3 regions of the Paenibacillus sp. GM2FR genome follow, and region 3 is predicted to be linked to each of the others. Evidence: predicted binding sites of a transcription regulator. Region 3 holds the regulator's gene; each other region holds the start of a gene.
What was found. The regulator Rex, encoded in region 3, represses fermentation and respiration genes when NADH is low (regulators of the CRP and FNR family bind a similar motif). The targets are predictions, from matches to a motif close to TTGTGAAATATTTCACAA.
Positions count from the first base shown of each region.

Region 1: a site for Rex is predicted at 1,619-1,636, ahead of PAEVO_RS02545 (nitrate/nitrite transporter). Genes of this name have one in related genera too.
Region 2: a site for Rex is predicted at 2,107-2,124, ahead of qoxA (cytochrome aa3 quinol oxidase subunit II). Genes of this name have one in related genera too.

Region 1 is NZ_MKZM01000008.1:525,683-529,972, reverse strand. Features, by position in the region: gene PAEVO_RS02545 (nitrate/nitrite transporter) at 47-1,561, opposite strand; gene PAEVO_RS02540 (response regulator transcription factor) at 1,729-2,376, opposite strand; gene PAEVO_RS02535 (sensor histidine kinase) at 2,373-3,455, opposite strand; gene PAEVO_RS02530 (GAF domain-containing protein) at 3,452-3,916, opposite strand; gene narI (respiratory nitrate reductase subunit gamma) at 3,968-4,290, opposite strand, start outside.
Region 2 is NZ_MKZM01000008.1:1,074,740-1,079,029, forward strand. Features, by position in the region: gene qoxB (cytochrome aa3 quinol oxidase subunit I) at 1-818, opposite strand, end outside; gene qoxA (cytochrome aa3 quinol oxidase subunit II) at 882-1,886, opposite strand; gene PAEVO_RS05185 (sensor histidine kinase) at 2,352-3,539, shown strand; gene PAEVO_RS05190 (response regulator) at 3,536-4,168, shown strand.
Region 3 is NZ_MKZM01000008.1:784,215-788,504, forward strand. Features, by position in the region: gene dinG (ATP-dependent DNA helicase DinG) at 1-1,910, shown strand, start outside; gene PAEVO_RS03850 (redox-sensing transcriptional repressor Rex) at 1,973-2,638, shown strand; gene PAEVO_RS03855 (amidohydrolase) at 2,613-3,914, shown strand; gene PAEVO_RS03860 (cell wall elongation regulator TseB-like domain-containing protein) at 3,946-4,290, shown strand, end outside.

The DNA.
Region 1 (4,290 bases), 260 kb from region 3:
TCCCCCTCTCCAATCCATCAACTCATAGCCATCGTGATTCATATCTTCAGCCATTCGAACAACGGCCAGGCGGATGATAAGTAATATCGCTGAAGGTACCCACATACTGAACGATGTCACCCGATTCGTCCTTTACCGCGTTAATCGTCAGCAGCTCCAAGTACTCTTCTCCGTCTTTCCGGCGGTTCCAAATCTCCCCCTGCCAGCTCCCGTGTTCCCTGATTTCAGACCACATCGCCTGATAAAACGCCGGTGATTGTCTTCCGGACTTCAATACGCTCGGATTTTTGCCGAGTACTTCCTCCTCCGAATATCCGGTTAACTTCGTGAATGCCGGATTGACGGCATTGATCCTACCGTTCGGATCCGTAACCAGAATCCCCTGGTCGGTGGAGTTAAACACCTCCGATTGTACGGTGAGTTTGTCCTGGTAGTACATCCATACCACAATAACGAAACTGGCGAGCGCAACCTGCGATAAGGCCATAAATCCAATGGAGTACTGCCCCGTAGCCGAATGGATGAAGGAAAGCATCAGCGGCGGGAAGAATCCGCCAAGGCCGCCCATCATGGACACAATACCGTTTACAATGCCGGCCTGCTTGTTGAAGTAAAGGGGCACGAGTTTGAAAATAACCCCGTTTCCGAGACCGGCACCAACGGCAATGGTTAAGCATCCGGCCGTATATAAGCCAATGGACGGAGAGAATGCCAACAGGATGGCCGCAGCCGTGAGCCCTATGAATACGCCCATTAATAAGAACAGCGGTTTAAATTTATCCGCAAGCCAGCCGCCTACGGGACGTAATAAAGTGGCTACCAAAATGAACCCTGCCGTCCGCATCCCGGCGTCCACCTTCGCAAGCTCAAAATGGGTCACCAGGAAGTTTGGCAAGTACACTGTAAAGGCCACGAACGAACCGAATGTAATAAAATAAAAAAGCGAGAAAAACCACAATTTTTCATTTTTATACACGCCCTTGATCTGTTCCATTACCGGTGTTTTTACCTTTATTTCTTTGCGATCGCCTAAAAATGCATTTAGCACGGCAAATATCAGAAGTAGAACCAAATACAGCTGGACGGTTTTGGACCATCCGATCTGAGTCGCGATGACCGGTGCAGCAAATGTGGTAATGGCGGTACCGATGTTGCCCATCCCGTAAATCCCATTCACGAGTCCCAGCTTCTCTTTCGCATAATATTTAGGCAATGAGGTCACGCCAACCGAGAACACGGCCCCCCCGATCCCCAGGAACAAACCTCCGATCACCAGATGCGTAAAGGAGGAAGCCGCGCTGATAAAATAGACCGGAAACAGCAGCAGGATGAAGCTGGCGATAAAAACAATTCGTGCTCCCACCACATTGGCGTAATAGCCAAGCGGAATCCGGAGAACGGAACCCAGCACCACCGGAATAGCCGTCAGAATCGCGAGCCGGTCGGCCGAAATGGAGATGTCCTCTCGAATAAACGGCAGGAGCGCGGAGATGATGACCCATACCATAAAGCCAAGCACCAGATTCATTGTTTGCAGCGGAAGCTGCAGCTTTTTGATCATTTCCATCACCTTTTCTAAAGCATAATGAATGGCATATTGATCCCCAGCTCCTATTGTACGTGCACCTATTCACAATGCTAATAGGGAAGTTCCCTGAATCTCTCCGGGGAACTTCCCTATTCCTTAAAGCAACGACCCTTAATTGCGCCCTCTTGTATATGTAAGGACTAAAAATCCAGCAATTTTTTCTTCAATGCATATTCCACTAACTCCGGACGGCTTTTCAAATTCAGCTTTTCCATGATTTTGGCCTTGTGCGCTTCCACCGTCTTGACCGATACGAATAGTTTTTCTGCGATTTCCTTATTGCCATAACCCTTGGCGATCAGAGGCAGGATCTCAATCTCCCTTTTGGACAGACTGTTAAACGGATCTTGCTCCGCACTCTCACTATCTTTCTTAATAAACTCCCGAACCAGGGATGTAGCCATCTGGGGATGGATATAGGTCCCTCCCTTATGCACCATGCGGATGGCGGAGATTAATTCATCATCCGGCGCATTTTTGAGTACGTAACCTGAAGCCCCGTTTTTTAAAACATGAAACAGATAATCGTCATCATCATACATGGTTAGAATCAGAATTTTCGTTTCCGGAAATTCACTGCTGATCTTGCCGGTCGCAATCAGCCCGCTTTCGCCGGGAGGCATGCTTAAATCCATCAACAGCACATTCGGCCGGTGCTTCGCCACCATGGTGTAAGCTTCCATGCCGTCTGCCGCCGTCGCGACAACCTCCATATCTTCCTGGTAATTCAGAATCATGGAAAATCCGCTGCGGACCACGGCATGATCATCCGCAATCACAATTTTCATGTACCCATCACCTCCAGCTTGTCGTCACCATTCGTAAGCGGAATGTTAAGCTGAATCGTCGTACCCTCACCGGGAGCGGAAAGCAAAATAAACTGACCACCGACCAGCTCTGCGCGTTCGCGCATCCCGTACAGTCCCAGTCCGGTTCCCTTAGCTTCATCAATGACCCTGTTAAACCCGACTCCACGGTCCCGGACGGTTAACTGAAGGTAGCCATTCACTTCACATAAGCGTACATGCACCTCATCCGTTCCTGAATATTTCATGGCATTCAGCACCGCTTCCTGGCATACCCGGTACACAACCGTTTCAATCTCGCTGCCGTAGCGTGCTGCCGCTAACTCGGCAGAAAAATCAACCAGCACTCCGTAGTTCTTTCCAATCCATTTAAAATGGGAGCGGAAGGCAGCCTCAAGCCCCAAATCATCTAATGAAGCCGGCCTGAGTTCAACGGATAAATGCCGGATATCATCCAGAAGCCTGGTTAAAGATACCTCGGTCTGGTGCAGTTTCTTGAGCACATCCTCGCCCACGTTCATATATTTAACAACACGCAGGTCGACCAGTGAGCTGAGCAGCTCTTGAGCCACGCTATCATGCAGTTCGCGGGATATCCGCTTGCGCTCGTCCTCCTGTGCCTTGATAACGTATTTCAGCATATTCGTCCGCTGCAGTATTTCCTGTGTCTTCTGCTGCTTCGTCAGATCGAGGAGCATCATGACCCGGATGCCGCGAGCTTCATCGATGATATGGTAACTGGCCGCATAGGGAACGATTCCTTCGCCACGTGTCTTCAGATAGACTTGGAACGATGAAAACTCTCCATCCGGATAATCCAGATAGCAAGTGGAGCAGGTTATGAGATCCTGTTCATCGGTGTAGCCTTTGCAGGTTTGGCAGAAGGAACCATCCGCACCGGACTGCATCCTCTCGATCACTTCAATGTCTAGGATGTTCTCCGCTGCCGGATTCATTGCCACCACGCTGCCCTTTTCGTCAATAAAAAAAATGGCCTCCATGCTATTCTGATACATATTTCTAAGCAGTTCGCTTAAATGCTCATCCGTCATTTGAATCAAGGCTGTGATACCTCCTTGGCATAAAAAGCCCCAAATTCCGTGCCTATTCCTTCCTGAAACGATTCAAAGGACAGTGGATCCAGCACGTTTTCCTTGCGATAGCCCACAAGCAAAACCCCCCTGACGCGAGAGCCTTCCCACAGCGGTAATGCGCCAAGGCTTTTCAACTGCTCGGCAACGATAATCGGATAATTATACAAGTCCTTTGATTCAATATCGGCATTCACGTTTTGAATCAGCATCGGTTTTCCGGTCTTAAACACCATGCCGGCGATGCCTTTGCCGGAATGTAAAACGATACGCTTATACCTCTCGTTTATGTTTCCCGAGGCATACTGCCAGGTCAATACAAATCGGTCTTCAGCCGGCTGCACCAACGCCATGGACACGAAATCGAATTGAAACCGGGCTCGAAGCTTATCCATTTCACTTTGGTAATTAAAGATCGGCTGATTCTTCATTTCCATTACTCCTCTGACGTAGAAAAGAAGGCCAAACAGCCTTCTTCCGCTCTACGATTCAAATTTACGGTGCTTTCTATACAGGATATATCTTCTACCCACATAATTCAACGGAACACTCCACACATGCACCAATCGGGTAAACGGCCATAAGCCGAAAATGCCAAATCCCGCCAGAATGTGAATTTTAAACGATAGTGGCACATTCACCATCAATGAAGCATCCGGACGGAGCATAAACAACCCACGGAACCACACGGAGACCGTTTCCCGATAATTGAATTCCGGCTGCACCGCGTTCGTGACGAGCGTGCTGTACATCCCCATAAATACGATAAACAGCAGGAGGACATTAACCATCATATCGGATGCGG
Region 2 (4,290 bases), 290 kb from region 3:
AACAGGTTGGCCCATAGCATATCCATGCCGCCGTTGGCCATCGTGAAGAATTGCGAACCGAAGATGCGGTCGAACATCATAAGCAGGAGCGCAATCGTAAGCACAGGGAAAGCAAAGATAATGATGACGCAAGTAATCAATACCGACCATGTGAACATCGGCATGCGCATCAGGGTCATGCCCGGCGCGCGCATCTTCAGGATCGTTACGATAAAGTTAAGGCCTGTCAGCAAGGTACCAATCCCTGAAATCTGTAGCGACAGAGAGTAGTAGTTGTTGCCGACCGTCGGACTGAATTCGATACTGGCCAGCGGGAAGTAAGCGGACCAGCCGGCATCCGGCGAACCTCCGATAACGAAGGAAATGTTGAACAGCATGGCTCCGGCGAAGAACAGCCAGAAGCTGATTGCGTTCAGTTTAGGGAAAGCTACGTCACGGGCACCGATCTGAAGCGGAATGATGACGTTCATCAGACCGAAGATAAACGGCATGGCCATAAAAAGGATCATGATGACCCCGTGAGTCGTGAATACTTCATTATAATGCTGACCGGTCAGAAACTTCATCTCCGGTGCGGCGGTCTGCGCGCGCATCATGATCGCGTCGACGCCCCCGCGGAACAGCATGATCAATGCACAGATGATGTACATGACCCCGATTCTTTTGTGATCCACGGTTGTCAGCCATTCCCGCCACATATATCCCCACTTCTTGTAATAGGTCAAACCGAAGAGGATTGCGAGCGAGACGAGCACGATACTCACCATGGCGCCGTAAATTAACGGATCACCGGTAACGAAAAATTCGTCCCATTTCATAAAGGCCTAGCTCCTTTCTGGATGTATGAAGTAGATCGGGCGAACCATGATTCACTCACCGATTTAATGTCCTTCATGTTGATGATTTGGGCTTTCTTCAGCCGGGAAGTTCGGCAGCGGTTCGTTTGGATCCACGTTCGTTTCGCTGTCAAATTCCGTTTCTTCCGTTGTTGCAGGATCCGGGTGGACGTCTTTATGGTCCTGATGCTCCTCATTGCCGTTGACATCACCGCCATGGTGATGGTCTTCGGATGGCGGCGGGCTGAATTCCAGATGCGTGTTGGAGAAGGTCATTCGTCCGACATGCGCGGTGTCCAGAAGCTTCTTGAACTCGTCTTCCTTCAGTTCAGGCGCGGTGTCCTTTACATCCTTAACCCACTCATCGTACTCGGCCGAGGTCATGGCAAGGGCTTCGAACTCCATATGGGCAAAGCCTTCGCCGTTGAAGTTCGCGTTACGGCCCATCATGGAACCCGGTACGTCGGCCACCATGTTCAGCTTCGTGATCATGTCGCTCATCGCGTACTTCTGCCCGTGAAGCTGAGGGATCCAGAAGCTCGTGATCGGACCGAATGAATACAGTCTGAACTCAATCGGACGATTGGTTGGAATGTTGACGTAATTGACGGTCTCAATTCCTTCTTCTGGATAGCTGAAATGCCATTTCCAGTTCGAAGAGGAAGCGTAAATGACCAAAGGCTCTTGGTTCTCATAACCTTCCGGCACGTTCTCGACGGCCACCGTCGTTTTGACGGTTACGACCGATAGCACGGCAACGATCAGGATCGGTATGGCAGTCCACAGAATCTCCAGCCATTTGTTACCCTCTTCATGAGGCGGTTCGTAACCTTCGTTGGATTTCTTGGCTCGGTATTTGGTGAGCATGTAGATATAGAGCGCGTAAACTACCGCTAGAATTCCGACCATCATGAGAATGGAGAATATGATTGTATCGGATAGGGTTCTGGCAGCCGGTCCTTTCGGATCTAATACCGTGAGCGAGCTGCATCCCGATAAGAGCAAGGTAAAGCCTAAAAACAATGCAAATAACGGCCCTCTTTTGTTCATGATGTACCCCTTTCCTTGAAACGTTCGTTCGATTCAATGTTACTGACACATCTATAGTAGAAAGTTCCGGTCGGCTTTGCAAAACACATAAACTTGTATAATTAACAGATAAATCCATATTCGTGTCAATGTATGTAATTTTATGTGTTCAAATTGTTACAAAAGGGGATGGTTGTGAGCGAAATCATTGTAGTGGCGCGGTTTCGGGGCAGTTCATACATTGTTCAAACTTTCACGAGAGTTACCAGTTTCGTCACAATTTTAGGCCTGTTTTTCGCTGTGATTGCCCTCTGAGCTTGTCGAATAAATCCCAGTATTGATAAGGGTTTAGGCCTGTATGTATATTTTTTCACAATAATATCGAAGCGATTTTTTATTTCCAGTTTACTTATTTCCCCAAAAGTATCGAATAGGCTTGTGATATGATATAACTAAAATTTGGAACGGTATTTTTTATTGTAAATTGTGAAACTCTTGATAGGAAAGAGAGGAGAGCATGTGCGGTCGTTCTGGATATGGTTTTTATTTCTTCTTTTAAGCTGGCTATGCGCCTTCATTCCAGTACTCCAGCATGTTAATCCGGATCAATTGCCTTGGAGATTGGGGAGCAGCGCCATTTTCTTCACTGGCTTTTTTTTATCGCCGTTATACCGCGCCAAGCCTGCAATGCTATTTATCACACTGCTCATTGCGTCATTATGTTCCGTGATCTCCTTATGGCCGACCACTACGAGTGCAACTGACCCATATATTCTGCTGGTTTATTCCATTCTTGCGGGAAAAGCCGTGTATCGGCTCTCCGCCGTTCATGCCGCCTGCATAGGTTTAGTCCTGACCGCAGGTGCCATCGCACCCGGCTTGTTAGGATACTCCGGATTACCATGGCTGTTTCTCGTGCTTTACTCTGTTATTCTCGCAATTGCTCTTACCCTGTTCCGCACCATCTGGTCCCGTTATGATGAGTCGGCGGTTCGAAATGAAACGCTGCTCAGTGAATACCGTAATATGAAACGTCGTCTTATAACGGATGAGCAGCATGCGAGGCAGGAGGAGCGGACTCAGGTCGGTCGCGATATCCATGACTCCGTCGGGCATAAATTAACGGCGCTGCTCATGCAGCTGGAGATGCACCGGATGCAGGCAGACGGGGAAACCGCCGAGGTTCTGAAGGGGCTCAAAGCCCTTGCAAAGGAAAGTCTGGAGGAGACCAGGAATGCGGTGAAATCCATGAAGCAGCAGGAGACCAGCGGACTGCCCGCGATCATTGGACTTCTCCGGCGCTTGGAATCCGAGAGCTTTATGCGCGTAACGCTAACGGCGCGGCATGGAGCACTTACTGTGCCTTTAAACAATATCCAATCCATTGCGGTATACCGTGCGGTTCAGGAAGCCATGACCAATGCGATGAAGCATGGGAGCATGCGAGAAGTGCATATCATGTTTGAAGCGCCTGGAGGCGGGATATTTCGTTTTGAGGTAAGCAATCCGTATCACCAGAGACGCGATACATACCGGGAGGGCTATGGTTTAAAAGCGATGCGAGAGCGAATGGAAGAGGCTGGGGGCGAGCTTCAAATCTCTCAGTACGACAACCAATTTATCGTTCGCGGAACGTTATTCATGTCCAAGTTCATAGAGGAGGGAGTCCGCTGATACGTATATTATTGGCAGAGGATCAGGCCATGGTACGTCAAGGTCTGAAGATGATGATCGAAAGCGATTCGGATATGCTGGTTGCCGGTGAAGCTGGCAACGGCAAAGAGGCTGTAGCATTATGCGAAAACCATATCTTTGACGTTGTTGTGCTGGATATCCGAATGCCGGAGATGAACGGATTGGAGGCTGCTCGCATCATACGTTCACGATGGCCAAAGACGAAAGTGCTGATGCTGACGACGTTTAACGACGACCAGTATGCGGTCGAGGCGCTAAAGAGCGGGGCTAGCGGGTACATGCTGAAGGAGGCGGAGCCGGAGGCGTTGATTCGCTCGATTCGAAGCTGCTTGAGCGGCGGGTTGTCGCTCCAGGAGGATGTGGCGGCCAAGGTGATTCCTAAACTTCTGGAAGAGAAGAAAGCACCCGTCGTTGATGCTTCGATTACCCCGCGGGAGCTGTCCATCATACGTCTGGTAGGGGAAGGGCGCAGCAACCGCGAAATCGCAGACGAGCTGGGTTTGTCGATCGGAACGGTCAAGAATCACGTCAGCCAGATTATGGACAAACTTGATGTAAGAGACCGGACGCAGCTGGCGATTTATGCCATACGGCACAATGTGGTTTGATTCGCGAGAGAAGGCGATACCCTGCTAAATCCGAATCTAACATGACGGAAGTCATGGTTCGGAATCAAAGCAATGACCGAGGGCAGTGATGGCACTGCCTTTTTGCATATACACTTGTAGCT
Region 3 (4,290 bases):
AAGAACAGCTGCGTGACCGGGATATTCCCCTGCTCACCCAGGTTGTTCCTTTTCCGTTTAAAGCGGCTATTTTCAAGGGAAGAGGCCATTATTTGTGTTTGAGAAAATTTGAACATAAAATAAATAGAAGAGATTTTCATTCACCGAAGGAAGATGTGATCACCGCGGCGCAGATGCTGGTCTGGCTGACCCAGACGGAGAACGGGGATGATGAGGAGCTGAACCTTGGCGGCCGCGGGGGGGATTTCTGGGAGACCATCTCCAGCGATTCGGATTCCTGCCTTGGGCGTGCCTGCCCATGGTTCCGCAAATGCTACTATCACAGAGCCAAGCATGAAGCGGGCATCGCGGATGTTGTCATTACGAACCATTCGAAGCTGTTCACCGACGTAAAAGCGAATCACCAGCTGCTTCCGAGTTATGAGCGTCTCGTCATCGACGAAGCGCATCATCTGGAGGATGTCGCCGGCAAGCACCTTGGCTTGCAGATGAAATATTTTTCGGTTGTCCATACGCTAACCCGTATGTACAAAGACAACCGCAGCGGTCAGCTCCCGGCTCTTCGCCAGCTGCTGCAAGTTTCATCCCATGAGAAGGCTGTCGAGTGGTCTTCCATCATAGATCGGATTTATCCGGATCTGATCACCGTAAAAGAGAATTGGGATCGACTCAGCGATCAATTGTTCGGACTGCTTCCGGAACGCGGAGATGCATCTCCAGGAGACGCCGGTCAATTCTCGCTTCGCTTATCGCCTCTTAAGAAGCCGAAGGATTGGGATTCGCTTGCCGAGCTGGAACATCAAATCCATGTGATACTGGGCGATGTCGTACGCAAGGGTGACAAGCTGATCGCCGAAATGAAGGAAGATCTCGACGATTACAGTGCCGACAGTCTGTTAACAGACCTATCGGGTCTGTTTAAGGACCTGGCCGCACACCGCGAGGACCTGAGGTCCTTCATGGCTCTGAATGATGAAGGCACGGTATACTGGATGGAGGCTAACGGCAATTTCCGCGGGAAATCGCTGCAGCTTTATGCGGTGCCTGTCGATGTAAGCACCCACTTGAAGGAATTGTTTTTTGACAAGAAACAAAGCGTGATCCTGACGTCGGCGACCTTGTCGGTGGACAAATCGTTCCAGTTCATGATCGAGAATTTGGGTCTACAGGAAGCGGCAGATAGCGGCAACCTGAACACGGTTCTGCTGCCGTCCCCGTTTAATTACAGGGAGCAGGCTCTCCTTGTCGTGCCGCGCGATTTTCCGAGCGTGAAGGGCTCGGTCGGGGATGCACTCTTTGTGAATACACTAGTGCAATCATTGGCCGATACGGCAATCGCTACGCATGGACGTATGCTTGTCCTGTTCACCTCGTACCGGATGCTGCGTCAGGTGCATGAGCCCTTGAAGGAGGCGCTGGCATCCAGCGATATTACGGTACTGGGACAAGGGATGGATGGAACCAGCCGTACCAAGTTAATCCGGAGATTCCAGGATAGCAGCGCCTCGGTTCTGCTGGGTACCAGCTCCTTCTGGGAAGGGGTTGACATACCCGGTGAGGCGCTCACTTGCCTTGCGATCGTCCGGCTGCCGTTCCAGCCGCCGAATCACCCTTTGGTTGAAGCCAAGAGCGAATTGCTGCAGCAGCAGAAGAAGAACCCCTTCATGAAGCTTTCGGTTCCGCAAGCCGTCATTCGCTTCAAACAGGGATTTGGCCGACTGGTACGGACAGCGCAAGACAAGGGGATTGTCATCGTCTACGATACCCGGGTCATTGAATCCTATTACGGAAAATATTTCCTATATTCCTTGCCGGGACCAAAGATGGAGCACATGCCGACCGAGGGGATTGTTCCCCGAATTTCGGAATGGCTGCAGGAAGAGGCAGGCGTAGAGAACCAAGCTGAATAAAGTGAAACCATGAACGATCACATTGAAATGTAGTTATTAACCTATTATTAGGGGGAGCATGCATGAAATCGGAAAAAATTTCGGAAGCCGTGGTCCGCAGATTACCTGTATACTTGCGCTATTTGAATGAGCTTCAGAAAAGGGAGGTCTCCACGGTTTCCTCCCAGGAACTGGGACAAAAACTGGACCTCAATCCTGCTCAAATTCGTAAGGACCTAGCGTATTTCGGTGATTTTGGACGGAAAGGGATCGGATATGACGTATCTTATCTGATCGAGAAAATTCGCCAGATTCTAAAGCTGGACCAGAAGATCAATGTCGCATTGATTGGGGCCGGTAATCTTGGACATGCATTATCAAATTACAATGCATTTCTGAAGGACAATATGAAGATTGTGGCGGTTTTCGATTCGTATTCTCCCAAAGTTGGTATGAAAATAAACAATTTGGTTGTACAGCCGATGGAGGAACTGGAGAAGACGGTTCATGAGTACGGCATTCGTATCGGGATTATCACCGTTCCGGATTTTGAAGCGCAAAATGTAGCGAATCAGCTTATCGCCGCAGGCATCGAGGCTATTCTGAATTTTGCGCCGACCATCCTGAAAGCTCCATCCCATATCCGGATTCATACGGCTGATTTTACTACGGATTTGCAAAGTTTGGCCTATTATTTGGATAACGGTAAGGAGGATACAGCACATGACGACAACGAAGTGGATGGTTAAAAACGGAACGTTTGCGGTACTAGAGAAAGGAAGGTCCGTGCTACGCGGATATATGGTTGTGGAGAATGACCGGATAACCTACCTGGGTGAAGAAGAGCCAACCGTCCAAGAGGGAACAGAAATTATCGACGGAACCCATCTGTTTTTCCTGCCTGGATTGGTGAACACGCACGGACATGCGGCGATGTCGCTTCTCCGCGGTTATGGCGACGATCTGGCACTGCAGGTATGGCTTCAGGAAAAAATGTGGCCGATGGAAGCCAAATTCACGGCCGACGATGTGTACTGGGGAACCTCACTCTCCGTGCTTGAGATGATCAAAGGCGGAACCACGACGTTTGTGGATATGTATGATCATATGGATCAGGTTGCAAAGGTTGTGCAGGACTCAGGAATGCGCGGCGTACTGACACGCGGTGTCATCGGATTATGTCCGCCTGAGGTGCAGCAGCAGAAGCTGGATGAGGCGGTTGCATTCGCGAAAGACTGGCATGGCAAGGCGGATGGAAGAATTACGGCGATGATCTCGCCGCATGCACCTTACACATGCCCGCCGGATTTCATCGAGAAATTCGTTCAGGCATCCCATGATCTGAATCTGCCTTTGCATACGCATATGTCCGAAACGGAAACGGAAGTCGCTCAGAATGTAAATGATTACGGACTCCGCCCTGTTGCCCATTTGGAGAAGCTTGGCATGTTTTCCCGTCCAACGCTGCTTGCGCATGCCGTCCATCTGACCGATGAAGAAATCGAAATCCTGGCTAAGCATCAAGTGATGGTGTCGCATAATCCAGGCAGCAATCTGAAGCTTGCCAGCGGCATCGCTCGCGTGCCTGCACTACTGAAAGCCGGGGTCACCGTGTCTTTGGGTACCGATGGACCTGCGAGCAATAATAATCTGGATATGTTTGAAGAGATGCGCCTGGCGGCACTGATCCATAAAGGAGTAAGCGGGGATCCAACCGCGATTCCTGCATCCGAAGCGCTTCGGATGGGTACAGAGTATGGTGCCAAGTCAGCTTTCCTTGCGGATATCGGTACGCTTGCGGTAGGAATGAAGGCAGATATGATCGCACTGAACACGGATCAGGCGCACTTCCTTCCGAAGACGGATTATATTTCTCATGCTATCTACTCCGCCAGTGCGAAGGATGTTGAGCATGTATGGGTTGACGGTAAGCAGGTCGTGAAGAATGGCGCGAGCCTTACTCTCGATGAGGAACGTATCCGGCGGGAAGCGCAGCGTGCCTTTGAGCGTCTTACAACCCTCTAGGAAATAATCAAGGGGAGCGAGGAAGACGGATTTGAAGAAAAAAACGAAGTGGATCTTGCTTAGTGTATCCGGCGTGCTGCTGTTACTGCTTGGTTTACAGCTCTATTATTCATATGTTATGAAAGACACTTGGAATGAAGAAAGAATGGCGATTGCTGCCGCCAAGCAGCATGGCCAATTGGTTTCGTCCGGAAAGACCTATAAATCGGTGTGGGGCGAGGATAATAACTATTGGGTGGTAAGCGGCAAGGATCAGGACAATCAAGATCGTATGGTATGGGTAAAATTTACAGATGACAACGTACCTGTTGAAGGTGCCGATGCTGTCCAGTCCGTTTTATTGAATACAGGGATGTCGGAAGCCCAGATTCGGGAT